Linked DNA regions of Flavisolibacter tropicus. Each later gene encodes a partner of the first gene's protein in a complex. Links are inferred from orthologs where the notes say so. Each region holds a gene or a part of one and is shown on either strand. Other genes may lie near its edges.

Evidence for each region.
Region 2: the proteins of prfA (region 1) and prmC are in contact, whole or in part, in a crystal structure (PDB 2B3T), measured with the Escherichia coli proteins. The link is inferred for Flavisolibacter tropicus from one-to-one orthologs.

The regions. Positions count from the first base shown.
Region 1 is NZ_CP011390.1:4,387,749-4,404,058, reverse strand. The notes cover bases 13,157-16,140. They hold prfA (peptide chain release factor 1), read left to right. Parts: upstream 13,157-14,108; coding sequence 14,109-15,173; downstream 15,174-16,140. Other genes in these bases: SY85_RS18780 (VanZ family protein), read right to left, coding at 15,679-16,047; SY85_RS18790 (amidohydrolase family protein), read right to left, coding at 13,157-13,812. In the rest of the region: SY85_RS18825 (SusC/RagA family TonB-linked outer membrane protein), read right to left, coding at 1-674; SY85_RS18820 (hypothetical protein), read left to right, coding at 1,077-1,751; SY85_RS18815 (RagB/SusD family nutrient uptake outer membrane protein), read right to left, coding at 1,938-3,389; SY85_RS18810 (SusC/RagA family TonB-linked outer membrane protein), read right to left, coding at 3,407-6,559; SY85_RS18805 (efflux RND transporter permease subunit), read right to left, coding at 6,756-9,089; type IX secretion system anionic LPS delivery protein PorZ, read left to right, coding at 9,361-11,640; DNA repair protein RecO, read left to right, coding at 11,923-12,660; more of SY85_RS18790, read right to left, coding at 12,652-13,156. UniProt on the Escherichia coli protein: Peptide chain release factor 1 directs the termination of translation in response to the peptide chain termination codons UAG and UAA.
Region 2 is NZ_CP011390.1:1,450,407-1,466,646, reverse strand. What follows is about bases 5,747-8,660. They hold prmC (peptide chain release factor N(5)-glutamine methyltransferase), read right to left. Parts: upstream 7,709-8,660; coding sequence 6,785-7,708; downstream 5,747-6,784. Other genes in these bases: ribD (bifunctional diaminohydroxyphosphoribosylaminopyrimidine deaminase/5-amino-6-(5-phosphoribosylamino)uracil reductase RibD), read left to right, coding at 7,958-8,660; SY85_RS05995 (ExbD/TolR family protein), read left to right, coding at 6,160-6,564; SY85_RS06000 (MotA/TolQ/ExbB proton channel family protein), read left to right, coding at 5,747-6,077. In the rest of the region: SY85_RS06025 (exo-beta-N-acetylmuramidase NamZ family protein), read right to left, coding at 1-997; SY85_RS06020 (FKBP-type peptidyl-prolyl cis-trans isomerase), read left to right, coding at 1,238-1,693; pepT (peptidase T), read left to right, coding at 1,839-3,086; SY85_RS06010 (OmpA family protein), read left to right, coding at 3,124-4,227; SY85_RS06005 (SPFH domain-containing protein), read left to right, coding at 4,288-5,244; more of SY85_RS06000, read left to right, coding at 5,379-5,746; more of ribD, read left to right, coding at 8,661-9,010; SY85_RS05980 (EamA family transporter), read left to right, coding at 9,023-9,904; SY85_RS05975 (IMPACT family protein), read left to right, coding at 9,960-10,583; SY85_RS05970 (3-hydroxyacyl-CoA dehydrogenase family protein), read right to left, coding at 10,709-11,599; SY85_RS05965 (GNAT family N-acetyltransferase), read right to left, coding at 11,666-12,202; SY85_RS05960 (Ig-like domain-containing protein), read left to right, coding at 13,294-16,240. UniProt on the Escherichia coli protein: Methylates the class 1 translation termination release factors RF1/PrfA and RF2/PrfB on the glutamine residue of the universally conserved GGQ motif, i.e. on 'Gln-235' in RF1 and on 'Gln-252' in RF2.

The DNA.
Region 1 (16,310 bases):
ACAATTACCCCAGTACCGCCACGAGCACCATATAAAGCTGCAGCACTTGCGTCTTTTAATACAGTAATAGACTCAAAGTCATTAGGGTTGATTGTTTGCATATCAGATGAAGGCAAAGGCACACCATCAATTACATATAATGGTTGAGCACCAGCACCTTGGATTGATTGTACACCTCTAATAGTGATTTGTGCACTTGTACCAGGTTGACCAGAGCCAGAGTTTACCAATAAACCAGGTGCACGACCTTGTAAAGCCTGGTCAAAAGAACCTACTGGCGTTGCATCAACAGCCTTTGCTCCGATTACAGTTGACGCACCAGCGAAGTTTGACTTCTTTTCGCGGGTATATCCAGTTACCACGACAGCTTCTAGGCCAGAAGCCTGGCTTTTTAAGCTCACAGAAATTGTGTTTTGGCTACCAACAGCTACTTCTTGTTCGGCAAAGCCTACACCAGAAATAACAAGAGCCTTGGTATTTGCAGGAATTGACAATGTAAAATTACCATTGTTATTTGTTGTTGTACCCACCCGTGTCCCTTTTGCAAGAACGGATGCAGAAAAAACAGCATTTCCTGTTTCATCTGTAACCCGGCCTGAGATCGTCCGGGTTTGCGCTAGGAGTTGTGTACATAACACAAACAGGCCCAGCATAAGCATAAGCGCTTTTCTCATTTGCATACTTGTTTTTAAAAATTAAAGCTTTCTCAATTAAAATTTTATGAAACGGTCTTTCAAAATTCGGTGGTAAGGTAGGTTAGGAGGGAAATAGACCACATTTGGTACAGATGTGCTGCACGAATATATGGATTTGTGAAAAAAAATTAAATAATTTTTAATGCTCATATTATTTAATAGGTGGTTTATTAACTATAACAAATATGCATAATTATTTATATGCATCTCAAATACATCAGAATTAAACGTTCCTATGTTACTGTTATTCAATTAGTAAAAATCATAAGGAGCATAGAGAGTAGGCCAGAAAGAGCAAAATGTAGTTATCAATAAGAAGGTTATACATAAAATAATACGTACGCACTATTTAATAGTATTTTAGACAACCAATTACTAATTATGAGAAAATCGTTTATCCTTTTTGCTTTTTTGACTTTTCACCAGTTTGCCTTTTGCCAATCTAGCTCCCATGCAGGACAAGTTGCGGCTAACTTTTATTATTATTCTCAATTTATAAGTGGTAAAGTTTTCTTCAAAACAGGTCAGACAACAGAAGCCCGGCTTAATTACAATCTCGCTTTAGAAGAAATACATTTCATTAATACAAAAGGAGATACGCTAGCTTTAGCCAATGAAGGAACCCTTCAAGTTGTCATTATTGGAAGTGATTCTTTTTATTACGACAAGGGCTATTTAAAAATTGTTGAAACCTATAATAACCTTAAACTTGCTTCAAAACAAAAAAGATCTTCAGAATCCCAAAAACAACGCGGTGCATATGGTGAAAACGTTTCCGGTTCTGCTGCTATAAATATTAATAATTACACACCTGCAGATAAAGCCAGCATCAAGTTAAATCCCAATGAAGGAACTTACGGTACTTTTGAAATAAGTTACTTTATTATGGACGCTAATAACAACGTTGTTCCTGCAACTAAAAAGAATTTTCTAAAGTATTTCCCCAAGTTTAAGCCTGAGATCGAGACTTTTATCAACTCCAATGCGCTTGACCTTTCTGTTGAAAACGATCTTAAAAAACTATTCCTTTACGCTAATTCACTAAACAATTCATAACAATAGAACAGGTTTGTTAAACAACATCCTTCTTACTGTTTTGTTTTTTTACTTTAAAACTATTTTTCAAACAAGGGAATTATACTATCAATTAAGTTTTTCCACTTTTTAATCAACCTTACTACTTACATAAAAACAAAAGCCCGCTGGAAAACCAGCGGGCTTTTATTAATTCTATTACCGGTATTAATAACCGGGGTTCTGATCGATAATTGTATTTACCAATACCTCACCGGAAGGAATAGGCCAGATATACAGATTTTCGTTATATCCAACCGCGCCAATGGTTCCCTTGGCTGGGAAAGCCATACCTAAACGCATCAGGTCTCTTGAACGGAAACCTTCACCTAACAACTCTATTCTTCTCTCTATCAGAATAGCGTCTATCAGTGCTTGTTGTGTAGCTGGGGCCAGCGTAGTGCTTGCATCGGAACGCTTTCTAACGGCATTCAACAAGGCGATTGCTTTTGCATCCAACCCATTGGTACGGGCCAACGCTTCCGCCAGATTCAGCAATACTTCTGAGTAGCGAATAACAGGTACATAGTCACCATTTGCTGTCCACTTACGTAACCATGTTTTTGTGCCAATAGTTTGGGCAAAATTGGTACGACGTGCATCGGTAGCTGTCCATCCGGTGTTAGCTACGATACCATTGCCAGTGGCATTCAAAGAATACTCTCCGGTACCGCTACAGCTTGTACAAGCAGTAGAAGAACCTGGACTATAGTAAGAGTTCAAACTGTTTTGCGTACCAGGTAAATCTGCAGAAGTGAATGGGAAGGAAAAGATATTCTCCAACGTTAATCCACTTCTAAACACTGCAGCAACATCGCTATTCAACTCATGTTGTACTCCAGTACCGGCTTTAAATGATGTAGTTCCTGTTACAATTTTGTTTGCCTCGGTAATTACATCATTGTAACGTCCCATGTGCAGATATATACGGGTTTTCAATGCTATAGCTGCATTTTTATGAGCACGCACTACATTCAACTCTGATGGAGGAGCAGCATTTGTAAGCGGCAGGTTTGCTTCTGCAAAGTTTAGATCTTCCAGAATTAAAGTATATACTTCAGCAACTGTAGAACGCTCCTTCTTACTGTCACCCTGGCTGGTTTGAGGCTCAGTATAGATAACTACGCCGGGTTTACTACCATTACCATCTGTATATGGCCGTGCATAAATGGTAACCAATGAATGATAAGCTAAGGCTCTCAGGAAACGGGCTTCGCCGCGGTATTGATTTTTCAAAGCATCACTAATAGGAGATTTGTCAACACCCGCTAACACTACGTTGATACGATTAATTGCTGCATATGCGGCATTCCATAAGTTATTCACCTCATTTGTGCCTGAATTAACAGTAAAGTTCCACGTTTGTAGGTTGGTTACACCATTGGCCGTTTCATTTATAAATTCTTCACCGCGTATGTCTTGATAGTTATAATAGCGACCAGCATAGAAGGCACCTGACTTTACGCTAGAGTACATCCCTTGTACGGCAGCCAATGTGCGGTCTGCAGTTTCAAAGGCAACCGCATCCGATATAGATGCTTGTGGAATGGGGTTTAATAATTCCTTTCGGCATGCACTTAAGCCGACAACGGTTATAAAAACTAATATTTTGAATTTCATGTTTTTCCCTTTAATGATTAAAATCCGATATTGATACCAACATTGATCGTGCGAGCCAAAGGCGCTGCGTTTCTATCTACGCTTGGTCCAGCGTTAACTACCTGGTCTGCAGTACCGCCACCGCTATTACTTTGAATTTCTGGATCAAAACCTGAGTACTTAGTAATAGTAAAGGCATTCAATGCAGCAACATATACTCTTGCGCTATTGATTTTAGCTTTTCCTACTAGATTCTTAGGAAGCGTATAGCCCAAAGAGATATTACGTCCTTTAATGAAATCGCCTTTTTCAATATTGTTGGTCATTACAATACCCGAACCATTAGATATATTATCGCCAAATACTACACGAGGCCATTCTGCATTATCACCCGCTTTTGTCCAACGGTTCAACGCATCTTTAGCGTTGTTCCAGTTACGGTTGTCATGCAAACCAGCTTTTGATCCATTATATACATAGTTACCACCACTGTAATACAATAGAATATTAAAGTCAAAGCCTTTATACTTGATTGTGTTGTCAAAACCACCAAAGAAGCGAGGAAGTGCAGGTCCTACGATAACACCGTCTACCGCCTGGCTGGCAGCGCGGGATACGGCTCCATTATCAACACGTGTCCATCTGCTGGCAGAAGCAGCCGCATGGTTGTATTGCACGCGTGTACCATCGTTAAGAACAAAGATTCTTTGTCCATTATTAGGGTTAACACCTTCTGTACGAACAGCAAAGAAACTACCAATAGACTCTCCTACCCGTATCATAGAGGGAGATTCCAAACCACCAGTAGCAACCAGGATATCAGCATTATTATTAGCTAATGAGGTTACTTCGTTTTTAACGGTAGTAATGTTAATGCTAGAGTTCCAGGAGAAGTCTTTCTTGTTAATAACAGTACCACCCAGGCTTAATTCAATACCCTTATTAACCATGCTGCCGATGTTCGCCGCAATAGAGTTTCCAGGAACACCTCTTGAAGGAGCTTGCGGCTCATTCAGGATCAAATCTGTAATGTCATTATTGTAATAAGCGAATTCAACATTTAAGCGATTCTTCAACATTGTTGCTGAAAAGCCAACATCGAGTTTAGCACTTTTTTCCCAAGTCAGGTTTCTATTACCAGCTTGGTTAAATCCGATTGTCGCATAAGAACCATAAAGACCAGAACCATATAGGCTTTGGTATGCATAGCTGCTTACACCGGAGAAGTTACCCACTTTTCCATAGCTTCCACGCAGACGGAAGGTGTTAACAACATTATCAATTCCTAAAGAGTTCCAGAAGCCTTCTTCTGATAAAGCCCAACCTGCTGAACCGCCATAGAAGGTACCCCATTTGTTGGCAAATGCAGAATAACCATCACGACGAATATTTCCAGAAAGGAAGTATTTGCGTTTGTAGTCATAGTTAACACGTCCAAAGTAAGACTGTAAGAAGTTCTCTGATAGGCCATTACCAGAAGCCACTATCTCAGTGAAGCCACCTTGGTATTCATTAAAGAAAGGATCAGACACTCTTCTGCGGCTAGCACCCCAGTTGTCATTTTTAGTGTATTGCTGTTCAGCACCCACTAACACATTCAAACCATGATTGTCGGTAATACGCGTATCATAGTTCAATGTATTTTGCCAGTTCCAACGGCGAGGGCGTAACAAGGTATTAGTAGCATTACCGGCAGTACTATTACCATCACCATGAATAGCGTTTTGGAAGCTTTCACTAACACTATTCAGGTTGTCGATACCATATAAAGTTTTAAAGTTTAAGCCTTTGATCAACTTAACTTGTCCATAAATGTTAGCCAGTACACGATCATTGGCTGTTGTAAACTTATCCATGTCTAACAACATAACAGCATTGGTAAATGCCAGTGCTGACTTATTAGCACCTTGACCAATGGTGTTAGATGTCGTATTGATGTTATAACTGCCATCTGCATTATAAGGGCTTACGTTTGGTGCCAGACCAAAAGCAAGACGTGCAGCACCTGACGTATTGAAAGCCGCACCTGTAGAACCCGTATTCAGACCAGAGGTATTGGTACTGGTATAATTGAATGTACCACCAATAGTGATGGCATCTGTCACTTTATGATCCAACGTAAAGCGACCAGTCATTCGTTTATAGTCATTGTTTTTAAACATGCCATCCTGGTCAGTAAAGCCAGTTGAGAAATAATAAGTGGTCTTATCATTTGCACCAGAAACAGAGAGGCTATGGCTTTGAGCAAAGCCTGTACGATAAACGTAATCATACCAACGGGTATCGATAAGGTTGCCGTTAGCGTCATTCATGGTATAGAAGCCACGTGTGGTACCATTGGGCGCTGTACCAGCATTCACTAATCCTTCATTTTTCAGATCGGTAAATTCCTGCGCATTCAATACATCTACTACGTTATAAGGCTTGGTCCATCCGGCCCAACCTTCATAGGTAACACGGGCACGGCCCTGACGGCCTTTCTTTGTGGTTATCAACATTACACCCGCAGATGCTCTTGATCCATAGATGGCTGCAGCAGATGCGTCTTTCAACACTTCAATACTTTCAATATCAGAAGGGTTGATGTCGCCCAACAAGTTACTGGCTGTAGCACCACTACCTACGTCACCAGAAAAAGAAGGAACACCATCGATTACGATCAATGGAGAAGAACTAAGTGAAATAGAGTTTACCCCTCTTACACGAATAATGGGTGCATTACCCAATACACCATTGGGGATAGAAATATTCACCCCTGGGGCTCTACCTGACAAACCTTGTTCAAAACTTTGTAGTGGTTGGTCACGAAGTTTGTTACCTGCAATAGAGGATACGCTACCTGTAACTTCTGTTTTACGTTGTGTACCATAACCTACTACTACTACTTCCTGCAAATTCTTGTCTGCAGACTGTAGCGAAGCGTTGATGGTTGTTTGACTACCAATACTCACTTCCTGCGTACCCATGTCAACGGATGAAAAAACGATTGTTTTGCCGTTAGCTGGTACTGTTAAAGTATAGGTACCATCAGTTTTGGAAACGGTACCCACGTTAGTACCTTTTACCTGAATGGATACATTGGGGATCGGGTTGCCCTTGTCGTCGGTCACCCGGCCGGTAATGGCGCGCTGCGCCCATACCTGTAGCGTGCATAGCAAAGCCACTACGCCTAGCAGTAGAAATTTCCTCATGTGCAATGTAGATTTATCTATAGTTAATAAAAACCATATGATCTATGTCTTTTACCACATCCCCAAAAACCAAAAAATGGATTAATGGTAAATACAATGGATAAAAAGACATATAAGCAGGATAACCTGCTGCACCGAATATAAAAAAAGAAAAGCTTTTTTTTAACCATTATTAACATGTACTAAGTATATATACCTAGAAACCCTGTCGTACATCCTTACGTGATGGCGTCAACGAAATCAACAACGCTGGCAACAAGGTAAGGTTGGCAACCGTAGCCACCACAAGTGTTAAGGATGTTAACCAGCCCAGGGACTGTGTACCTCCAAACCCACTAAAACAAAAGATTATAAAACCGGCAATTAATACAATAGAGGTATATATAATACTAAGCCCTGTAGAATGAATGGTTTGAATTACATTCTGCTTGGTATCAGCTATCTGTTTTTGATCCTGCTTGTAGTTGACCAAAAACCGGATGGTAATATCTATAGCTATCCCCAGTGCCACACTAAACACTAATACTGTTGAAGGTTTCAGCGGCACGCCTACCCAGCCCATAACACCGGCCGTAATGACCAGCGGCACAATGTTGGGTAGCAGCGAGCATAATAAAATACGGCCAGAACGGAATAAGTACAACATACATAGCGCAATGAGCAGGAATGCCCAGAAAATACTTTCTTTAAGTCCATTGATGATATAGCGACTACCCTCTAAAAAGGTAACAGAGCTACCTGTTAGTTGTACATTATACTTGGCCGTGTCGAATAAACGATTGGTTTGCTGTTGTATACTGTCTAAGATCAACGGTAGTCGCGCACTGCCTACGTCCTGCATATTCACACTTATACGTGCCAGTTGACGGTCTTTATCCATAAAGGAATTCACCAGCTTGGTGAACGAGTTGGATGTACCGGCTTCCTGTTTCATTTGCAGGTACTGTGCCAGTGCCGGCAGATCATACTCCGAAGGCATCGTATAATTCAAACTATCACCTTCAAAGAAAGCCTGTTTGGCAAATTTCAATCCTTCTGTAATAGTTAGAGGCTTGCCAATATATGGCCGGGAGGCCAGGTATTGTGTAAGAGTATCGATCCGGTTAAGGTTATTGAGGTTACGCGACACACCATATTTCTTTTTGGTATCTACTACAATCTCCAATGGCATTACCCCTCTAAAATGTGTTTCAAAAAACTTCAGATCAGTATAGATCTTATCGGTCTTAGGCAGATCATCTACAATATATCCCACACTCTTTAAACGGAAAATACCCAGTATGGCTACTACTAATACGGCTGCCGTAACCGCATAAATCGTCTTGCGATGATCCAGCGACCAGCCTTCTAACCTATCTAGCCAGCGCTGCAAACGGCGCGACTCCAGGTACTTTACATGGCGCGCTTTGGGTACAGCCATAACACTTAATACTGCAGGAATCAATATCAAGGAAATGAAGAACAGTAGCATGATATTAATACCAGACACTACCCCAAACTCTTTTAGAATCTGGCTTTTAGTAAGCGCAAAAACGGCAAAGCCAATGGCTGCCGCTATATTACAAAACAAGGTTACTACCCCCATCTTGGCAATCATCTGTACCAAGGCCTCCTGTTTATTTTCCGTTGCTTTATAGCTTGTGTGGTATTTGTTTAAAAAATAAATACAGTTGGGTATCCCAATCACCACAATCAATGGCGGGATCAGGGCAGTCAGCAACGTAATATTATACCCTAACAAGTGCATGGTACCAAAGCTCCAGATCACCCCTATTATAACTACCGCCAGCGATAAGGCCATGGCACTCAAGGAGCGGAAAAACAACAGCAGGATCAACGCAGACAGGGCCAGCGAAATCAGGGTAAACCACTTCATTTCCCGCTGTATCTTATTGGCCATCATGGTGCGGATCAAAGGAAGTCCACTCAAATAAACGGTGGTACCTTGTTTAACCTCAAACGCATTGGTTAGCTGCACAATTTTTTCTACCAGCGCCGAACGTTTGGGCGAGGACATAATATCCTTGTTCACATGCACCCCCATTAGCCAGGCATGGGTTTGAGGATTATATAATAACCCTTGGTAAAAAGGCAGGTTATAGAAAGCAGCGGCACTGCTATCTAACTCGCTTTGCGATAAAACAGTATCCCGGAAAATAGGTGTTGGCTGCAGCTTCTCCGTAGCCTCGTTTTTAATAAGATTAACAGCCGCGGGTACACTCAGCACATCTTCAACGCCTGTCACTTTTTTGATATTTTGCTGTAAAATCCTGTAATCGTTAAAGAAGCCCGGCTTAAAAAAATTCTGGGTCTGTACGCCTATCACCAGCAGGTTGCCGTCTTCCCCAAACTGCTTTTTAAAATTCTGGTACGTAATGTATTTGGGATTATCGGTAGGAATAGCCCTGGAGAACTCGTAACTCAGTTTTACCTGGCTGGCATGCCAGCCCATAAATACCGTAGCCGCAATCAAAAGTATTGACAGGGGCAAGCGGTAACGCAATACACCTTCTCCAAAGGATTTCCACATAGGCCTATTTTTTATTCTAACAAAGAAACGGAAAAAGGATAATTAGCTGATTAGCTGATGTGAAGATTAGCTGATGAAAGCTGCTAGCGGTGAGCTTTAGCTGTGAGCTGAGAGAGGGTTGACAGGTTAACAAGTTGATAAGTTGACAAGGGAGAATAATAAAGGTATTGGGAATTAGGGGTTTAGAGAGAATAGCGGCATCATAGTTTTCATTTTTACTATAAAACAGCTTTAACGCAATGGTTTAGTTAAGCTTTGATATTTTTGAGCAGTGAGATATCTGCTACTCTTCTTTGTATTGGTAACCAAAGCTTTTGCTCAAAGTCCTGCCATTGGCACCTGGCGCGAACACCTACCTTATGGTATAGCTATCGATGTTACAGCTTCTACTAATAGGATATATGCCGCTACCCCTTTTAGCCTTTTTAGTGTGGACCTGGCCAGTGAAGAAATCGAGCGGTTCAGCAAGGTGTCTGGACTCAGCGAGACGGGTATCAGCACTATACAATTTGATAAGCTTTCGCAAAAACTGTGGATTGGCTATACCAGCAGCAACATTGATGTGCTCACCACAAAAGGTATTATCAATATTCCTGAATTAAAAAGAGAAACGGTCAATCACGATAAAACCATTCACCATTTTTTTACAGACAATAACCTGTGTTATGCATCTACCGGCTTAGGGGTTATTGTGCTGGATGCCAACAAGTATGAGATCCGAGACTCCTGGATCATCGGTAATAACGGCCATTATGTAACTACTTACATGGTAGCCAAGGATGCCAGCTTTTTTTATGCTGCTACAGAAGAAGGACTTAAACGCACACCAGTAACAAATCCTAACCCAGCCGATTATCACTCCTGGGAATTCCTTTCTGGCAACAATGGATTAACGGCAACAGCATGTAAGGGCGTAGTGAATCTCAATAGTAAAATCATTGCATTGCAAAACGACTCGCTGTTTGTACTGAATGGCTCAAGCTGGAATCTTTTCTTTGAAAATGGGTCTGCCATTACTTCTATCAATACAACAGAAAATAAGCTGGCAGTAACACAGAAGAATGCTGGCAACAACCAGGTAGTTGTTTTAAACAGCGATGGTACAACTTACAGAAACGTTCAGCATCCGTTGTTTACGGCTATTCCTAAAAAAGCACTCGTCAATAATGGAATGGTATGGGTAGCTGACTCCACCTCAGGTCTATCACGCTTTAGTGCAACCGAAGTAGAACCCTACCAACCTAATGCTCCTCTTCAAGTAGTTAGCGGCAATTTAGTCGCCTATGCCAGTACGCTATATGCTACAGCCGGCGGTACCAGCAACATAGGAGATCCCTTACACAAACCCGCTGGTTTGTACCTGTATAAGGAAAGGCAATGGCATAATATTAGCCAGCTCTCCCACCCTGCTTTGGCAGGTATTAACGACCTAGCCTCTATAGCCATCGATCCCCGCGATGAAACAGTTTGGATTGGCTCTTTTGGCAAAGGGCTACTGCACTTTAAGTCCAACAATCAATTTGACATTATTCAGCAGGCGCCCCTTAGTGGTACTGTCAGTGATCCAACCAGCATTCGCATAAATGGATTGGTCTTTGACAATGAGCAAAATCTTTGGGTTTCCAACACAGGCGCTGCAACGTACCTGCATGTGCTAAAAAAAGATAACACCTGGCAATCCTTTACATCGCCATACGTCTTAACCAATAATGCGGTATCACAACTATTAATAGACGATGTCAACCAGTTGTGGATCGTATCGCCGGGCAATGGCTTGTTGTTGCTCCAACACAATAACACGCTGGACAACAAAACCGACGACCTGTGGCGCTTGTACCGCAGTGGCCGCGGCAATGGCAACCTGCCCAGTAATGAAGTGCTCACAATAGCCAAAGACAAAAACGGTTATATATGGGTAGGCACCAATGATGGCATTGGTATTATTCAATGTCCTTTTGATGCCTTCACCACTACCGGCTGCGAGGCCATATTACCAGTAGCCCAGCAAGGCAATTTTGCTAATTATCTATTTAAAGGAGAAGAAGTAAGAGCGATAGCTGTAGATGGTGCTGACCGCAAATGGATTGGTACACGCAATGGTGTATGGTTGATCAGTGCTGAAGGCGATAAAGTACTGCAACGCTTTACAGAAACTAACAGTCCGCTGCCCAGTAATGATATTCAACAGATAGCTGTAGATGGGACAACCGGCGATGTTTTTATCGCCACAGCCAAAGGCTTAGTATCGTATCGAGGTACTGCTACTGAAGCCACGGTGATGCAGAAAGACTTGTTTATTTATCCCAATCCTGTACCGCCTACTTTTAGTGGTGTCATTGCCATAAAAGGAATGGCCGCTAATAGTACAGTGAAGATCACTGAGCTGAACGGAAGGCTGGTGTATCAAACCCGCTCGTTGGGAGGGCAAGCCCTATGGAATGGCAAAGACGCCAAAGGCCAACCCGTGGCCACTGGCGTGTATTTGGTATTAGTAACCGACGAACAGCAGCAGGAGCGCGCAGCTGGCAAGATTGTTTTTATAGCTAAATAGAGAGGTGGGAGCGTGAAACGTCAAACGTGAGACGTGAAAAGGGCTGCAAGCTGCATGCTACAAGCTGTAAGCTAAACAGCCGAGGTGTTCGTAGTTGACAGAGGACTGGGGATAGTTGACAGGGTAACAGATTGACAAGAGAGAGAGAATAACGAACAAGGAATATTGAATAATGAGGGAAGAAGAAAGAAAAATTGATTGTTGGGTGCTGTCAACTGTCATCTATCAACTGTCATCTTATTTACACGTTGAAAGGATTAAATTGGTTCAAGGAAGTGATTTATGGTTCATAAAACAAAAGGCGTTGTATTGCGCACGGTGAAATTTGGAGAGACCAGCATTGTTGTGTCTGTATTTACCGAGTTGTTCGGCCTGCAATCCTATTTGGTAAATGGCATCCGCCAGGTATCAAAAAAAGGTACTGCTAAAGGCGCTTATTTCCAGCCGGCCTCTTTACTGGAACTGGTAGTGTACAAGAATGAATTTAAAAACCTGCAGCGCATTAAGGAATACAAATGGTCCTATTTGTACCAGCACCTGTTCTCTGATATATTCAAAAACGCCGTAGCGCTGTTTGCTATTGAACTGCTCAACAAGTGTCTGAAAGAACCAGAACCAAACAACGAGCTTTTTTATTTTATAGAAGATGCCTTGCTGCACCTGGATGAAGCCTCACCTACTGTAACAGCCAATTTCCCTTTATTTATTGCCTTACATCTAGCTGTATTTTTTGGCTTCCGTATCAATGATGAATATACAGAAGCAAAGCACTACCTGGACCTGCAGGAAGGTGTATTCACAGAAGAACAGCCACAACATTCATACTATCTAATAGACCGCGAAGCAGAAGCTGTATCACATATTTTAAAAGTGATGCAACCCAGTGAGCTGGAAGATGTAAAACTGAACCAGGATATGCGTCGTCGAATCTTAACCGCGCTGGAGGGTTATTATGCTTTGCATGTACCCGATTTTGGCACCATGCGTACACTACCCGTACTGCGCGAAATTTCAAACTAAGCGCTGCACACTAAAATCCGATTGCAAGAGTACTACCCCTGGCGTTTTGCCTTTTTCAAATAAACCCAAACGTTCCCAGCCTATTGCATCTGCACCATTATTGGTGGCCCATTGCAGCAAAGTAGCTAATGGTACTTGAGGGAAGTGTTCGTGCAAAATGGCTAGCTCTTTAGCGATGCTCAATTGCCAGTTGCTGCTATAGCTATCGGTTCCTAACACCACATGGCAGTTGTGCTTGATCAACAGATCTACAGGAGGCAAGCGGTCTTCAATATATTGGTTAGCATTGGGACAGAGACAAAATACCAGCTTTAGCCCATGCGCTGCGGCATGTTCTTTTGCCCATATAATATCGGCTTCCTGCGTATAGGTGTTATGTACCAGTATAATAGTTTGTCCCTTGGTAAAATGAGACAGCCAGGTTTGCAAACTGGATTTTCCGCTGGTAGCAAAAGGGCTATGAGCTTTACCGGTGATCAACTCGTAGAACTCCAGAAACTGACCACTTCCCTTTTCAAACAATTCATTCTCAGGCGCGGTTTCCTGGTTATGCACCGATATCACACGCCCAGCTGTCGCTTCATTGATGGCCTTAAAGGTGGCTGCGCTAACACTATAAGGTGCATGAGGCGTAATAACAGCCTTCAGGTTGGCCCTTTCAAACACCTGCTGTACGCTTTGGAATCTTGAAAAAGCCTGCTCAAGATTGGCGTCCCAAAGGTTGATCACTTCTATCAGTGTATGCCATTGTATAAGGCTAGTTTTTTTAGTAGCTGCAGAATCAGCGGTATTGGCAATATCGGCAACGGCCACAATGCCATTTTCATACATTTCTTTTTCAGCTGCCACTATTGCATCAGCTTTGGCTTGTTCTTCATCTTTATCCTTGCGCAAGCGGATGACGGATAGCAGGAAGTCTACCAATCCCTTTTTAGGCTCAATACTGTTCTTTAAATGGCTTAACTCCAGGTGGCAATGGCAGTTGATCATACCGGGCATCAAGATGCCGGTAAACCGTTCTATTTCATTATCTGGGGCTAGTGAAGTAATTACATCCAGTACGGCTCCCGCCTCATCCAAGATCAATATTTTATCTTTTTGTAGGGTATATCCATCAAAAAGCCAATCGGCCTGCAGTTTTCTCATCTTCATTTAATGACTTAGAGCTGTTTACGATTTTAGATCCTGATTACCATAGCTCCTTTTAGGAGGAGTTCCACGGTTACCTCGAGTTTTAAAAGCCTGTACATACCGCCTATAACCGTGGCACTCCTCTATTATTTATTTAGATTCTGTTTATTGGAGCAAGTTGTGCCACGGTTATAAGCTGCCTTTACTGATATTCAAAACCTGCTGCAACCGTGGCACAACTTGATATAAATCTTAAACAGGCTCTAAAATACCTTTATCGTGGCTGCAAATATGTAATTTTGCAGCCTATTTTTCTTATGCAAGATAAACTCGACGCCATACAGGCCCGCTTTAATGATTTAGGTGTTGCACTTACCAACCCTGAAATAATTGCCGATAACAAGAAGTTTGGGCAACTGAGCAAGGAATACCGCAGCCTTGAAAAGATTGTAAATGCTTACCGTGATTACCGTAAGGTGTTGGATGATGTGGATTTCTACAAAGAAGCTCTGAGTGGAAGTGATGAAGAATTGCGTGAGCTGGCTAAGATAGAATTGCCGGAAATTGAAATAACGAAGGAGAAGATGGAAGGCTCTATCCGCCAGATGCTGATTCCGAAAGATCCGCAGGATGAGAAAAATGCTATTTTGGAGATCCGTGCCGGAACGGGCGGTGATGAAGCTTCGCTATTTGCCGGCGACCTGGTACGCATGTATATGAAGTATTGTGAGCAACGTGGTTGGAAAACGGCCTTGTTGAGTGAAAATGAAGGTACAGTGGGCGGCTATAAGGAAGCCCAGATTGAAGTAACAGGTGATGATGTATATGGTACATTGAAATTTGAAAGTGGTGTACACCGCGTACAGCGTGTGCCCGATACGGAAGCCAGCGGCCGTGTACATACCAGTGCGGCTACTGTAGCAGTGATGCCAGAGGCTGAAGAAGTGGATTTTGAATTAAAGGAAAGTGATGTAAAGATGGAAACCGCGCGAAGTGGTGGTGCAGGTGGTCAGAATGTAAACAAGGTAGAGACCAAGGTATTTTTGACCCACGTACCAACAGGTGTTGTAGTAGTTTGTCAAACAGAACGCTCTCAGTTAGGTAACCGGGAAAAAGCCATGCAAATGTTGCGGACGAAACTCTACGAAGAACAGGTACGAAAACAAGAAGAGGAAATATCCCGCCATCGTAAGACTTTGGTGAGCAGTGGCGACAGAAGTGCTAAGATCCGCACTTACAATTTTCCCCAAGGTCGGGTTACTGATCACCGCATTGGTTTAACCTTATATAACTTACCGGATGTGCTGAATGGTAATATCCAGGAATTAATTGATGCACTTCAATTTGCGGAAAACGCAGAGAAGATGGTGAAGCAGGATTAACGGAACCCAGGCAAAAGCCACTAACTTAAAGTGTAAAGTTTGCGATTTAAAGTTGTTTTAACGGTTAGCCCCTTCTATTAAGAAGGGGCTAATTATTTAACCTCAGATCGTAAATTTTACCTATTCAATCTATTCCATTTAATACATAGCAATTGAAACTCAATCATTTGCCCAATGGATTTTTCTAACACTAACGTTTATGTGCTTTACTGAGTAATTGTGTATTGCTTTTTTACACATTAAATTGTTTCTTGTGGAGGTATATCCCCAATACCCTATCCGTATCATTCATTAGCAAAGCATAAATAAAAACTGGCACAGTCTTTTCTAAATTATAAGTGTCGGTAGTTCTTTAGGATTTTGCAACAGGTTTTGAAAAGCATTAACAGATACTAAAAAATTATTGGCACCTATTTTGTAATACATATAAAGACTTTCTCACATAAAGCAGTCAATTTTCTCATAAGCAGTTAGTTTTGGTTGCGACCCCTGTTTCCACAGGGGTCTATTTTTTTATATACTTCAGGTTCCAAAACCAAATACCGATAAAACTGCCAACAATATCTGCAGCCCAATCGCCCAGGTCAAATGAACGATTAGGAATGAATTGATCCTGAACAACTTCCACTAAGATCCCATAAATAACGGCGGCCAAAAATGCAGTCATCATCCCCCGTTTGAGGCTAATCTGCATAGCCCAGCAAATCAGGAAGGTAAAAAGGCTAAAAAGGCCAATATGCACCCACTTATCAAAGAAAACCTTTCCCATCCATCCGGATTGGGGAAAAGCCGACCCCGGCAAGGTAAATAAAATGCACATGGTGATAAAGTAGAGCGTGAGTATGGTGTAGCGCAGCTTTACAGAAACTATCATAACACAAAATAAGGGTTAGGAAGTGAATTGTTAATCGTGAAACGTAAGAAATAAGTCCACGGTCAACAGACGACAGCCCACAGTAAGGGAGACTGTACGCACGAGAAGGTGAGTGATTTTTCGTGAAACGTGAAAAGGGTTATTGTACATTAAAGAGTATGATAATCAGTGTTGATTATCGATAACTTTTAACCAATAATCTTTAACGATTCACTATCCCCAAAAAGAAAGGCACCTGAAAAAGTGCCTCGTTATTATTACGT
Region 2 (16,240 bases), 2.9 Mb from region 1 along the record:
AACCATAACAAACCTGGTCTTTTAATTTTGGATCCTTAGCGCCATCGCGAGAGGTAGGTGTGAACTGATATAAGTTCTTTGGCATAGAAGGATGTCCAAAGATCTCGAAAGGTTTATCAGTGCCTCGCCCTTCACTTAAAACGGTACCTTCAAAAAAGCAGGTAGAGGGATACCAATAGATCGATTGAATATCGGGCAGGTTGGGTGAAGGTTTTACAGGTAATACATATTTGCTTTTATGTGTATAATTGGCATTGGGGATAACGTTTAGTGAGAAATAAGAAGCCCCCGGAGGGTAGGTAGCCGCTAATACATTTTGAGTATAGGCATCCATTGCTTCTTTGCTCAGCCATCCTTCCTCCAGTAGCATTTTAGCATATTCACCAACGGTCATTCCGTATACAACAGGTACAGGTTGCATACCTACAAATGACTTGTATTTTGTTTCCAATACCGGACCATCTACATAATGTCCGTTAGGGTTAGGCCGGTCTAAAACAATCAGTGGAATATTGTATTTGATAGCTGTTTCCATGTATTCTTGCAGGGAAGAGATATAGGTGTAGAAACGTACACCTACGTCTTGTATGTCAAATAACATAACATCAACACCTTCCAGGTCTTCTTTTGAAGGCACTCGTTTTTTGCCATACAATGAAACAACGGGAACTCCGGTAGCTTGATCAATAGTGCTTTCTACTTTTTCTCCCGCGTCTGCTGTGCCTCTGAAACCATGTTCTGGTCCAAAGATCACCTTAATGGTTACGCCACTTTTCTGCAAAGTATCAACCAGATGTGTATTGCCGACAGTAGAGGTTTGATTGGCAAATACTGCCACCTTTTTGCCTTTTAATAAGGGCAGGTATTTATCCAAACGTTCCGCAGCGGGCATGATTTGTGATGATTGATTTTTCACTGCGGATTTGTGCTGTGCCATTAAAGCAGATGACGTTAAAAGGGTAAAGAATAACAAAATAGTTTTTAGCCTACGAATCATAGTAATCATTTTGAACGGTAATCTGTGACCTTAAAAGTAGGTAGAAATTTAAAAGTGACTTGTTAAAGGCAACCTTCCGTGGTTTAGGTGAGAATCGGCAGTTTGTTGTACCTTGCCAGTTCTTCATTCGCCGTATAGTACAACCTGCAACCTATTAGTTGGGCATGCAAACGTTAATTACAGCCATGCGTCGTAGCGAAGGACACTAGTTATTCAATCGTTATTTTAAAAATAAAAATCATGCAACAACAGGTTAAAGAAGGCGATAAAGTAAAGGTTCATTATCACGGTAAACTTCGTAGTGGCGAAACGTTTGACTCCTCTCAGGGTCGTGATCCATTAGAGTTTACAGTAGGTGGTGGCCAGGTAATAAAAGGCTTTGATGAAGGCGTAAAAGGCATGCAGGTAGGAGATAAAAGAACAGTGGAAATTGCTGTGGATGATGCATACGGCCAAAAAAGCCAGGAAATGATCATTGAGTTCCCTAAAGATCAATTCCCTCCGGATATGAATCCTGAAGTAGGTATGCAGTTAATGATGAACAATGGCTCTGGTCAGCAATTTCCAGTAACTATTGTTGAAGTAAAAGATCAAAGTGTGATCTTAGATGCGAACCATCCCCTGGCAGGTCAAGATTTGATTTTTGATATTGAATTGGTTGAGATTGTACCAACTTCTCGTATTATCATGCCATAAGTTGGTTGAAATCCCAAATAATAAATTCCAAATAGGAAGGCTGAAAACAGTATTGTTTTCAGCCTTCTTGTTGATATAGCCTTCAGATTTCAAATTTCAGATTTCGAATTTCAAATTCCATACTTCTACTTTTGTATTTTTAATTATGTTTCAGGACTACACCTTTACAGCAGCCGAGCGCTTTATGCAATATGTACAGTTTGATACACAAAGCGACCCGCTTTCAAATACGCACCCAACTACAGAAAAACAGAAAGATTTATCACGTTTGTTAGTAGAAGAGTTGAAAGCAATAGGCATTGAAGATGCGCATATGGACCAATGGGGATACGTGTATGCAACTATACCGGCCAATACAGAAAAGCAGGTGCCTGTTATTTGTTTTTGCTCGCATGTAGATACAGCTCCCGATGCCAGCGGTAAAGGTGTAAAACCATTGTTGCATAAGAGTTATCAAGGTGAGGATATTGTATTGCCAGACGATAAAAGTATTGTGCTGAGCAAAAATGACTTTGCCTATTTGAATAAACTAATAGGACACGACATCATTACGGCTAGCGGTACAACATTATTGGGGTCGGATGATAAAGCAGGCGTAGCTGAAATTATGGATGCAGCGAACTTTTTGATCAACCATCCTGAAATTAAACATGGTACGATCAAGATCTTATTTACGCCTGATGAAGAGGTAGGGAAGGGTACTGCTAAAGTAGATATACCAAAGCTGGGTGCACAATTTGGTTATACACTGGATGGAGGTGAAGCCGGAGATCTTGAGGACGAAACTTTTAGTGCGGATGGTGTGCAGGTGATCATTAAAGGTGTAATTACCCACCCTGGCTATGCAAAAGATAAAATGGTCAATGCCTTGAAAATTGCAAGTGATGTACTGGCCTCTTTACCTAGGGCTGAGCTATCCCCTGAAACCACAGAGGGAAAACAAGGGTTTATACATCCAATACGTTTAGACGGAATTGCAGAGCAATGTACAATTGATTTTATTATCCGTGACTTTGTAACGGCTGGCTTGAAAACAAAGGAAGATTTCCTGTTGAGTGTTGTGGAAATGGTAATGGAAAACTATCCAACTGCCTCTTTTGAATTTAAGGTTACTGAACAATACCGGAATATGAAGGAAGTTCTGGATCAGCATCCGCAAGTAGTGGAATATGCCAGAGAGGCTATACAACGTTCAGGCTTTACGGTTAGAATGGAAAGTATTCGTGGTGGTACAGATGGTAGTCGCTTATCGTTTATGGGCCTGCCTTGTCCCAACCTGTTTACAGGTATGCAGGCCATACACTCTAAAAAAGAATTCATCTCTGTTCAGGATATGAATAAGGCGGTAGAGACCATTGTACACTTGGCGCAGATCTGGGAAGAGAGAAGCTGATGCAGCCATTAAGCTTGCTTTTGGTGTCTTAAAATAAATGCGTTTAGTACCCTTCATACTACTACTTGTAGCCCTAAAGGCACATGCTCAAAACTTGTTGGTTAACGGGGATTTTGAGGAAGAGAATATTTGTTCTGAATACAAGGTGAATTGTGCTCCGGAAGCCTGGATATATACAGTACCTTCTTTCATCTATTATTTCAAAGACCGGGCTTTAGCGCACAATGGTGAACATTTTGTGGCGTTGATTGCAGGTCATGCAAAAAAGCCTTATTACCGGACGTTTGTTAGAAGTCGCCTGCTTTGTCAGTTACAAAGGGGAAAAACCTATCGGTTCCAATGTTATATAAAGTCAGCTCATCCGATTCTTGACAGTATGGGCGTCTATTTTTCATCCTATGATTTTTTGTTTGAAAAACAGCCTTATCAAAAGATCAAGCCTTCCTTTTATTTCAGTAATGGAAAAAATAAACCAACAAGAGATACCGGGTGGCAAAAAATAAGTTTTGATTATATAGCACAAGGGAATGAAGTGTTTATAGCAATTGGCAACTTCAGTAAAAGGGATATAACAGGCCCCACTGGTATTCCTTTAGAGAATAGCTTTTTTGTGCTCTTTGATGAAGTAGAACTTTTGATTACTGATCCCAACGAAGTATTGTGTAAAGATTGGCGACTAACCCGGGACGATATATATGCAGAGGATGAACGGCATGAGTACCAGGCTATGCTAATGCTGAAATATAAAACAAACCCACCACCAGTGGTACCACTACCTTCGGCTACTATTACTTTGAAGGTGGATACTTTCCTTGTGCCAGAGATCTATTTTGCTACCAATAGTTTTACTGTTACAAAACAAACGCTAAGCCTACTGGATAGTATTTCTAAAAAGATAGGCGCTGCTACAATCGATTCTATAATAGTGAATGGGCATACAGATAGCAGGGGAACTGATATGGCAAATTGTGAATTGTCATGGCGACGAGCAAATACAGTTGCTTCTTATTTACAGCAGCGGTTGCATCAATCAATTATTAGCAGGGGCTACGGTAGTGAACGCCCAGTGGCAGATAATCAGACAGCTATAGGTAGACAAAAAAATAGACGAGTAGAGATACTATTGTATAAACGTGAATAGTCATTTCGTTTTTATTGCGCCATCCTTCGTAATTTGTATCACATTTCAAAACTGACACTTATGAATATCGCACAATGGCTGGCCAACAATTGGTGGCTTATTTTAATTATCCTGATTTTTTTTAGTGGTTTATTTACAATCAACCAAGGATATGTAGGCGTTATTACCATGTTTGGTAAATACCGTCGTGCCGCCCGGCCGGGACTCAATTTCAAAATTCCTTTCCTGGAACAAGTAATGAAAAAAATATCGGTACAGAACCGATCAGTAGAAATGGAATTTCAGGCTGTAACGATTGACCAAGCCAATGTTTATTTTAAAAGCATGCTGCTTTATTCCGTTCAAAACCAAGATGAAGAAACCATTAAGCGGGTAGCTTTTGTTTTTATCAGTGATAGAGATTTAATGCAGGCATTAACCCGAACGATTGAAGGTTCTATACGTGCCTTTGTGGCTACGAAGCGGCAATCAGAGATTCTTGGACAACGAAAGGAAATCGTTGATTATGTAAAAGACCAGATTGACCATACGCTGGAGCAATGGGGGTATCATTTACAAGATCTACAGATCAATGATATTACGTTCGATAAAGCTATTATGGACAGTATGAGTAAGGTGGTGGCTTCTAACAATTTGAAAGCGGCAGCTGAGAATGAAGGACAAGCCTTATTGATTACTAAAACAAAAGGTGCTGAGGCAGAAGGTAATGCCATAAAGATTGCCGCAGAAGCCGAGCGCGAAGCGGCCCGTTTGCGTGGTCAAGGGGTGGCCCTGTTCCGCCAAGAAGTAGCACGCGGTATGACAGAGGCGGCCGAACAAATGAAGCAAGCGAACCTGGATACCAATGTGATCCTGTTCAGTATGTGGACCGAGGCTGTAAAGAATTTTGCTGAATATGGTAAAGGAAACATCATTTTCCTGGATGGCAGTGCCGATGGAATGGAAAAGACCATGAAGCAGATCCAGGCCTTAATGGTGAAACAAGCGGGAACGACACACGGAATAAACGGGGTATAGGGAGCTTTGTTAAAGAATTAACAATCTTATATGTCACTTAAACGGTGACATTTTTTTTACCTCTTATATTTGAAACAATATTCATTTTTGCCAAACGTTATTGAACCGATTAGTACATTAAAGACCAAAAGGATATGATAAACCTGCTTCAGATCGTTGATACCACTACCCGAATTGCAAATGCCGTAGCCGAAAACGATGCCAATAAAGACGGAAGTATTAGTTTAGGAGAGTTGCTGACACTCGGTGGCTGGTTGATGGTACCACTTGCTGTTTTGTTCCTGGCCACGATCTATGTCTTCTTTGAACGTCTAATGGCGTTGCGCAAGGCGTCTAGTATTGATAGTAATTTCATGAATATTATTCGTGACCATATTGTAAATGGGAATGTTACTGCAGCCCGCAGCTTTGCAAAAAATACCAATAATCCAGTGGCGCGTATCATTGATAAGGGTATTCAGCGCATTGGAAAACCAATCGATAATATCGAAAAGAGCATGGAAAATGTGGGTAAGCTGGAGTTGTACAATATGGAGCGCAACCTGGGTATTCTTTCCCTGATTGCTGGTATTGCCCCTATGTTTGGTTTCTTGGGTACCATTGTGGGTATGTTCCAATTGTTCTATAAGCTAGCCGCAACGGGTGAGTTTACCATCCAATCCATGGCTAATGGTATCTATACAAAGATGGTGACTTCTGCCACGGGTTTGATCATTGGTTTGTTAGCCTATATCGCTCATAACTATCTGTCTACCCAGGTAGACAAGACAGCCAATAAAATGGAAGCTTCCAGTGCGGAGTTTATTGATATCCTACAGGAGCCAACGAGATAGGATGTAGTTTATAGTTAAATATCTTGACTATAAATACCTGTTTAAAGAAACTTCATCCTCTCATTTAATTAATCTTGGTTCTATGAACATCAGAAGAAAGTTAAAGGCACATACAGAAATACATACAGGGCCATTAAATGATATCTTGTTTATCCTGTTGTTATTCTTTTTGATAGCGGCAACTTTGGCAAATCCCAACGTAATTAAGTTGTCTGCTCCAAAATCAAAAAGCGATACAAAAGCCAAGCAAACAGTGGTTGTTTCCATTGATGCGAATAAAGTTTACTATGTAGGCACCGCACGCGTAGAGAGCGACAGTGCCTTGGTTACAGCATTACGCCCTTTAATTCAAAAAGAAACACAAGACCCTACGGTTGTTATCAATGCTGATAAAACAGTTCCTATTGACTACGTGGTAGCAGTTATGCGGGTAGCTCGTGAAATGGGAGCGAAGTCGGTGCTGGCAGTAGATAAGAATGGGCAGTAAAGAAAATCGTGAAACGTCAATCGTGAGACGTGAAAGGCCAGCGCAGCACCCCGGCCCCTAAAGGGAGGGCTAGGCTTCTCGATAAGGCGCAGAAACACGGAGAAACGCATAGAATAAAAAGAGCAATTAAATAGAAAAGCACTCCACTTGGCGGAGTGCTTTTCTATTTAATTTTCTGCTATCTATATTGTACAGTGAACATTCAATCTCTCATTACTCATCACTCATCACTCATCATTCCTTGTTCCTTGTTCATTATTCTTTCCGCCTTCACCATCCTTTCTTTCCCCTGCATATCTTTTTTGAGTTCGGCTTGATATCCTTCGCTTTCTAATAAGGCTACTACAGCTTCTCCTAAATCTTCATGTATTTCAAAATAAAGAAGGCCATTGGCGTGGAGCCGTTTCTTTGCAAAATGGGCAATGGCTTTATAGAACTTCAACGCATCATTATCCGGAACAAATAAGGCCAGGTGCGGCTCATGATTTAGCACATTGGCATGCATGCTGTTTTTATCCTTTAGTGGGATATAGGGCGGGTTGCTGACAATGATATCAACTGTTGGTAATAATTTTTGCTGTGCGTCATCCAAAATATTGACACCTTGGAAGTCGACCCGGATATCAAGCTCTGAACCATTTCTACGGGCTACATTTAAGGCCTCTTCACTTACATCACATCCCCAAACTTCAGCTCTCGGTATCTCGTTTTTAAGCGCTAAAGCAATGCAGCCACTGCCTGTGCCTATGTCAAGAATTTTAAGTTGTGAAGTGGCATCGGCAGAACCACGTTGAAATACATCAAGACCTTTTGCCTTAACATCATTGATTATCCAATACACCAACTCCTCAGTTTCAGGGCGGGGAATTAAAACATGTTTGTCTACAAACAGCTTCATGTTGTAAAACCAGGCCTCTCCTAAAACATATTGAATGGGTTCATGTTGATGTAATCGCTGTTCTATCACTGTTAGTTGCTGCAGCTGTTTTTCATTTAATAATTCTTCTTGTCTTTGAACCCGCTCCATTTTATTGGCCTGTGTAATGTGCTCCATCGCCATGGCTGCTATATTATTAGCCTCGTTTTCCTCGTATATATTCTTTAGCTGCTGGCGTAACCATTGTTCTGCTGCTCCTGTTTTCATCGCATATTATTTGAAGACAATACTTTTGCAGATCAAACTTAGTGAGAAGTTATCTTAAATGGTAATAGCGTTTTTATTAGGAAGCGGGAATCGGCAATCATGATAGTACACCTTAAAACGATTCATTGGAGCTTGCTGCTGTAAGCTGCACCCGATTGCCGATTCTCGCATCCCGAACTTATTAGGTTTACTAAAGGGAGTTATAACTTTACTCTTTACTTTTGAATTTTGGCAATGCACGAAACATACATGTACCGGTGTCTGCAGTTGGCACAACTAGGAGAGGGATCCGTTGCTCCCAATCCTATGGTTGGTGCTGTGTTGGTGTATAATGGCCGCATCATAGGTGAGGGCTATCACCGCCAATATGGTCAGGCGCATGCTGAAGTGAATTGTATTAATAGTGTGGCGGATGAGGACAAGTCCTTGATACCAGAAGCTACAATTTATGTTTCATTAGAACCCTGTGCGCATTTTGGAAAAACGCCACCCTGTGCCGATCTGATCATTACAAAGGGTATTAAGCAAGTTGTGGTTGGTTGCCGCGATCCATTTAGTGAAGTCAATGGAAAAGGCATAGAGAAACTAAGAGCGGCTGGTGTATCAGTAACATTGGGGGTTCTTGAAAAGGAGTGCCTCGCTATCAATAAACGTTTTTTTACCTTTCATACCAAGCACCGGCCATTTATTGTATTGAAGTGGGCGCAAACTGCTGATGGTAAAATCGCTAATGATGATTATAGTCGTGTGCTTATCAGTAACGCCTATACGAATCGATTGGTTCATCTCTGGCGTAGCCAACAAATGTCAATTCTTGTAGGAACGAATACTGCCTTGTATGATGATCCCTCACTAACCACAAGGCTTTGGCCTGGTAAAGACCCCATTCGCCTGGTGGTAGATATGGATCTGCGTTTGCCCTCAACATTGCAGCTGTTCGATGGCGTTACTCCTACAATTGTTTTTAATAAGCATAAGCACACACTCCAGTTGCAAAAGAATATTGACTGGTATCTGGTTGGTCTTCAATCTTACCAGGTTACGGAAGATTTGAGTCTTGTGCACCAGATCACTAATGCCTTATACCAGCTAAATATACAGTCTGTGCTGGTAGAAGGAGGGACGCGACTACTACAAAGTTTTATTGATGAGGGTATGTGGGATGAGGCTTGTGTAATTACAAATGAGAAGCTGGCTCTTGGTGAAGGATTGGCAGCACCAATTTTAAAAAACCATGACTTAGTTCTCTCGCAAATAGTGCAATCAGACTGTATCCGTTCCTATAAAAAATTGCTCGACTAAAACTGTACACCTTTGTTCTATTTACTTGGATCCATTGTATTAACGTCTTATCTCACACTGTCTTTTAAGGTAGTAGAGCGCTATAATATTCCTGCTTTTCAGGCAATTGTTTTTAATTATTTGACCTGTGTGATAACGGGTTCTATTGTAAATGGCGCCTTCCCGTTAAATAGTGAATCCATTCAAGAGCCTTGGTTTAAGTGGGCCTTGATTATGGGCTCTATATTTATAAGTCTATTTAATGTCATAGGGTACACTACACAAAAATTGGGGGTAACGGTAGCGTCTGTTGCCAACAGGCTTTCATTGGTTATTCCTTTTGCTTTTTCCATTTACTTGTACAATGAAGAGCCAACATGGCTAAAAATAGTGGGGGTGCTTTTGGCGTTGGTTGCTGTAATATTTACCTGTATACCGCACAAAAAAGATCCTACGGATAAGCAAAAGCCGTTGGGTTTATTGCCTATAATACTACCTGTTATTTTATTCATTGGAAGCGGATCGTTAGATACACTGGTAAAGTATGTAGAGCAAAGCTTCTTGAATGAATCAAATAGTAATGCATACCTCATTGCTTCATTTGGTACAGCCAGCACCTTTGGTTTAATCGCCTTACTAATTTTTGTTCTTAAAGGCAAGCAACGCTTTAACCCTTACAGTATTTTAGCTGGTATATTAATTGGTGTACCCAATTATTTTTCCATCTGGTGCCTGGTTAAAGTATTGAAAGATAGCCCGGGTAACAGCGCAGCCATTATTCCTATGAACAATATGGGCATTGTACTTTTTAGCTCTATAATGGCAGCTTTACTGTTTAAAGAAAAACTATCGATTATTAATTGGATAGGAATACTTCTGGCTATTGGTGCCATTGCCTTAATCGCATTTGGTTAAGGTAATTTGCAACCTGCAATATGAAATTCTCCCTTCTGCGTGAAACATAGCATTTATGCCTACTTTTGCGGCCTTCATGAAGGATACGTACAATACGATTGAGAAAGAGGCGGTGGCCGAATATAAAGACCGGGGAAGCCGGTTTCTGGCCTATGCCTTTCCTATACAAACTGCAGAAGACTTTAAGAAGCGTTGGAAAGCGCTGAAAGAAGAACATCCAAAAGCGGTGCATCATTGTTTTGGTTACCGCTTAGGATTTGATATGAACAATTTTCGGGCTGGTGATGATGGAGAACCTTCTGGTTCAGCCGGCAAGCCAATTTTAGGGCAGATCGATAGCAAGGGGTTGACTAATACTGCCGTAGTAGTGGTACGTTATTTTGGAGGTACATTGTTAGGAGTGCCTGGTTTGATCAATGCCTATAAAACTTCAACTACATTAGCCCTGCAGTTGACACGTATTTTGCAAAAGCCTGTACTGGTAGAATATGAGCTTAACTTCGACTATACGTTAATGAATGAGGTGATGCTGATTGTAAAACGTTTCGGTTGTGTGGTATTAGAAAATGAAATGCAGCTCTTTTGCCGGACTAAAATAGGTGTGCCAAAAGCTGATGAAGATTCCTGTCTAAAACAATTAAAAGAACTGCATTCCTTAGATGTTAGGAAAGTGAATTAACACCCTTCCAACTTTTTCGATTTCTATTGACTAGTACTTGACGTCGCGAAAGTAGTTGCAATCTTGCTAGTGCCACATTAGAAATGAATTAATATTTAAAAGGGCTGCATTTTTGCAGCCCTTTGTTATTTCTTGAAACTTTTACTAACTACCATGTCTTTGCTGCCGGCTGTATAGGTGTAGAAACCTTCGCCAGATTTGACACCAAGTTTCTTGGCGGTAACCATGTTAACCAACAGGGGACAAGGAGCATATTTGGGATTGCCGAAGCCTTCATGCAATACATTCAAAATGCTAAGACATACATCCAGGCCAATAAAGTCGGCTAGTTGTAACGGCCCCATTGGGTGGGCCATACCTAACTTCATTACGGTATCTATTTCTTCTACGCCAGCCACACCTTCAAACAAGCTATAGATAGCTTCATTGATCATAGGCATCAAAATGCGGTTGGCAATAAAGCCAGGATAGTCGTTTACTACACAAGGTACTTTGCCTAATTGGCGGCTTAATTCTACAATGGTAGTAGATACTTCTTTTGTTGTAGCATAGCCATTGATGATCTCCACCAGTTTCATTACTGGAACCGGGTTCATGAAATGCATACCAATTACCTGCTCGGGACGATTGGTAACGGAGGCTATTTTGGTAATAGATATTGAAGACGTGTTAGTAGCAAGTATGCAGTTGGCTGGTGCATGAACATCTATCTGCTTAAAAATTTCCAGCTTAAGGTCTACATTTTCGGTAGCGGCTTCTATAATCAATTCTACTTCTTCAACACCAGCACCTATAGTAGTAAAACAGGTAATATTATTCATGGCAGCCTCCTTTATTTCTGCTCCAATGCTGCCTTTTGCAATCTGTCGGTCAAAGTTTTTGGAGATAGTTTCCAGCGCTTTGTCCAGCTGCGGTTGAGAAACATCAATAAGGTTTACAGAAAAACCATTCTGTGCAAAAACGTGTGCAATACCATTACCCATGGTACCCGCACCTATTACAGCTACTTTTTTCATTCATATAGTTTAAGAGGCGCAAACCTAAGAAATGAAACGCAAATAACCGGGACGGCTTTTCTGATGTTAGGGAGCGGCAGATATGGTCTTTTGCAATACGACAAACTCCAGTTGGGTTTGAGGCAAACCAAAGCGACCATCGGTAGGAAAGGGTTGGCGCTCACCCGTATCAGTATAACCGTTGCGGTTGTACCAGTCAATCAACTCTTTACGAACATTAATGACTGTCATAATAATATGGTGCAGCTGATTCTGCTGGGCATATTCATCAGCTGCCTGTAATAAACGTTTCCCAATGCCCCGGGCTTGGATGTCGGGGGAAACGGTAAGCATACCCAGGTATAATTTATCTGCCTGCTTATCCAAGTATACGCACCCCACAATTGTGTTTGTGTCATCTGTACACTTTAGTATAACCGAACTGGGTTTCTTCAGCATTTGTTTAATTGACGCAACATCAATACGCTCAGTCCCACTGATCAGGTCGGCCTCGTGTGTCCATCCTTTTTTGGCACTATCCCCACGGTAGGCACTATTAACCAGCCGAACAAGGTTAGGAATGTCATCAGTTGTGGCAGGGCTTATATGTAGAGAGGTGATCATAATGCAAATGTATAAAATGGAAAAACTGAAATAATAATTGGTTGGTCACTACTTGAACGGATACCGTATTTAAAGTTTTTTAAAAAAAACTCGTTAACCCAATCCCCCCATTTCTTGTGTTCACTGTATTTATAGTACACTGGCGTTTGTATTTAACCGACACCATCATTTGTATACGTCAAACGGTGAAACGATTGCTTGCCTTTTCATCTCTTGGAGAGGTGCTTTCAACTTAATAATAAGGTGTCATTCAAAGCCTTTCTATTAATTAAATAGGTATTATAAAGGCGTGTAATGGCTAAAGGTAAAAGGCTGGGTTGGTTAAGCCGTATCCCAACAGTTTCCTATCCAATGGTGATAGCTAAAACGATGCACTGCAGGTATCTGGTTTTCAGAGAAAAACCAGTATGAACCTTGTGTGCTGTATATATAGATAAAAGAGTCTCTTCATAAACAGTAAATACAGATAAGCTCGGCCCTTGGTTTCAACCTGGGGCCCTTTTTACCTTAATCTCTCAATTCCCTCTTTGTACCTTGAACATTCCCTCCCTCATTCAAAATTCAACATTCCTTGTTCAAAATTCAACATTCCTTGTTCCTTGTTCAATATTCGCTTTTCTTTCTTCCTTATTCCTTGTCAACTTTTCAACCTGTGAACCATACTCTTTCCCTCTTTAACCTCTTAGCTCCTTTAAAATTTCTTTAACATCTATCCCCCCGTTTTCTGTTTCTGTGTGTATTCAATAAATGTACAGGCACATTCAGATTTACGAATGAACGATTGCTTGCTATTGTGCCTGTTGTACACATGTCACTAATTTTTAAATAGGCGTCATATGACGTCTTATCCTGTTTAATGATTGTTTAAATCGGGTAGGAGAGAAGAGAGGGAAGTGGATGTGGAAATACTATCCTTTATACAAAAAAAGAAAATGATATGCTGGCATTAGCAAACCTAAGGATTGCTAATGCTTTTATATACCGCCCTATCTGCAAGTGGAAAATGGAATGTGATCATGCATGTGTTGAATGATGTAGTTACGGCTTTAACTATTGGTTAATTACTGATCTGTACAATATAAAATCTTGCTATGAGAACAAGCTGTATGGCTGCCTTTAGAAGTAAAGTACTATTTCTTCTAATAACAGTCCTGTCTGTGACCTTTTTGAAGGCGCAAATGACGGTCACTTCGCCGGTGCCGGCATCTGGAAGTATCACTCCCCCTTCAGCAACCGTACCCGGTGTTGTTGTTTTCGGGGTTAGAAACACCAATGCTACGCCCATCGTTATTACCGATGTTAGTAATTATGTTCCGGATAGCATTTCCGGCTCATTCTCATTATGGTATAATACATCTAGCACAACTGGTGCTCCATTAGCAATTAACACGGCAAATGGCTGGGTGTCAGTAGCTAATGTTACCAAGAGTGCCCCCGCTACATCGGGTATCACCCCCCTGTTTACAGGTTTAAATATTATTCTACCTGCCAATACTACCTATCGTTTCGCTATTTCAGGGCCAGCAAATGGCCCTTCGTATGGTTTGGCTGGTTCTACGCCTAACGTTTATAAAGGAGGCGGTCTGGAGATCTATACGCAGGATAATCCACTTAGTCCAGGCTATGCGGGCGCTTTCTCGGCCGCGCCTGCCACAACGCCAGTTGGCTTCATTGGCAGTATTGCGTTTCAGCCATCGGTAGCCTGTACCACACCGCCATTAGGAGGAAAGGCTATAGCTTCTGCAACAAGTGCTTGCGAGGGCACCAACTTTACATTGAATGTAACGGGTGGCTCTATTGGTACCGGTCAGACTTACCAATGGCAAAGCTCACCGGATAATGCCACCTGGACTAATTTAGGTGCATCTTCCGCTTCTCCCGCATTGACAACAACTCAGTCTTCACCTACATACTATCGCGTAGCTGTTACTTGTACTGGCATTACAGGATATTCTGCCAGCGTGCGAGTAACTGGTGGAGGGGCTATTTCAGGAACCTTTACTATTAATGCAGCCTTACCAACAGGCGGAAGCAATTTCCAGACAATTACAGATGCCATTAACTCACTGAAGTGCGGTATAAACGGACCTGTAGTATTCAATGTTCAATCCGGCAGCGGACCCTATAATGAGCAGGTGATCATTCCCGCTATCAATGGGGCATCGATTGCAAATACCATAACTTTTAATGGGAACGGCGCCACCATCCAGGCTTTACCACTCAGTGCTACACCGTATCTTATCCGTTTAGATGGAGCCGATTATGTGACCATCAACAACTTTACTATAAAAGCCAAGGCTGGTTCAAGCTTTGGCTGGGGTATCCATTTAGCCAATGGTGCCGATAATAATAACATTACCAATTGTAACATCGATATTTCGGCTGTTACCAATACAACTCAAAATAACAGTGCCGGTATTGTAGTTTCTAATTCCAATACTTCTGTAACAGCTACAGGAAGCGCTAGCAACAATATCATCAGTAATAATACAATTACCGGTGCTTTTCAAGGGGTTATTATCTATGGCGCAGCAGGTAGCTTGAACGCAGTAAGCAATACTATTACACGCAATACCATCAAATATTTCTATGCTAATGGTATTGATCTGTCCAACAACAATGGTGCAGTGGTTTCATTTAATGACATCAGTCGTGGAAACAGGGTGGATGGTGACATTTTCACAGGTATTCAATTAGCTGCAGGAAATAAAAAATGTATAGTAAATGCCAATCGCATCCACGACACGCATACAATTTCCGATGCTACAACACAAGCAAAAAATGCCTATGGCATTTATGCAAATGCCTGTGATGCTACAAGCGGTTCAGAAAACAAGATATCCAATAACCTGATCTATAAGTTTAACAGTGGTTCAGGAATTATATATGCGTTGTATAATAACAGCTCAGACTATGCGCAGTATTATCACAATACGGTAGTGCTGGATAATGCAGCTGCTACAGCCGGCGCCACCTGTGGTTTTTACCAGACAATTGCAGCAACTGGTATCGACTTGAAGAACAATATATTCTATATTACCAGGGGCGGAAGCGGAGCCAAGAACTGTCTTTATTTTAATACAACTACCTCGACGATCACTTCTAATAATAACATTTTATATATAAACTCACCTGCGGGTACAAATGGTATAGGATTCTATTCTGGAAACCAGGTGTCCTTGGCCAACTGGAACTCAAAAGGGTATGATCTTCTAAGCAAAAACGTGGATCCGCTGTTTGCAAATGCAAGTGCTGGAAACTATACACCTACTGATCTTTCTATTGATAATCTTGGCGACTATGTAAATATTGATAAAGATATTGATGATAGATCTCGCTCATTAACTACACCCGATGCTGGTGCTATGGAGTTTACAATAGGCGCCTGTATTACGCCGCCTGTTCCAGGTGTAGCAGTATCCTCACTCTCTAGTGTGTGTAATAGCAGCACTTCCTTTACTTTCACTGTAACGGGTGCGACTACCGGTACAGGTATCACTTACCAGTGGCAAAGTTCTACGGATAATAGTAACTGGACAGATATTCCTGCTGCTACAATCAAAGATTATACTTCCAGCGGTATCAACAGTACTACCTATTTCAGAAGAGCAATTATTTGTTCGGGCAATACAACTTATACCAATTCGGTAATGGTCAATTTTGCTACCCCAACTTATGCTTCGCTACCTTATAGCGAGAGCTTTGAAGCTGCATGGGGAAGTATTTGCGATGTGAGTGATGTGCCAAATAGCTACTGGCGTAACAGCCCTGCTACTGGTAATAACGCTTGGCGCAGGTCTGATGATATTAGCTCCGCTAAATGGACATCTGGTAATGGTTCATATACACCAGCTGCTTCGGCTGGGGTTTATTCCGCTCGTTTCCATTCTGCTAATTCAACAAATGGCACCAAGGGTAAATTGGATCTTTATCTAAATGCCAATACCGTGGTCGCCAGGAAAAGACTGATGTTCGATTACATCAATGCAGCTGGTAACGATAGCTTGGTGATATCATTGTCTACCGATAACGGGGCTA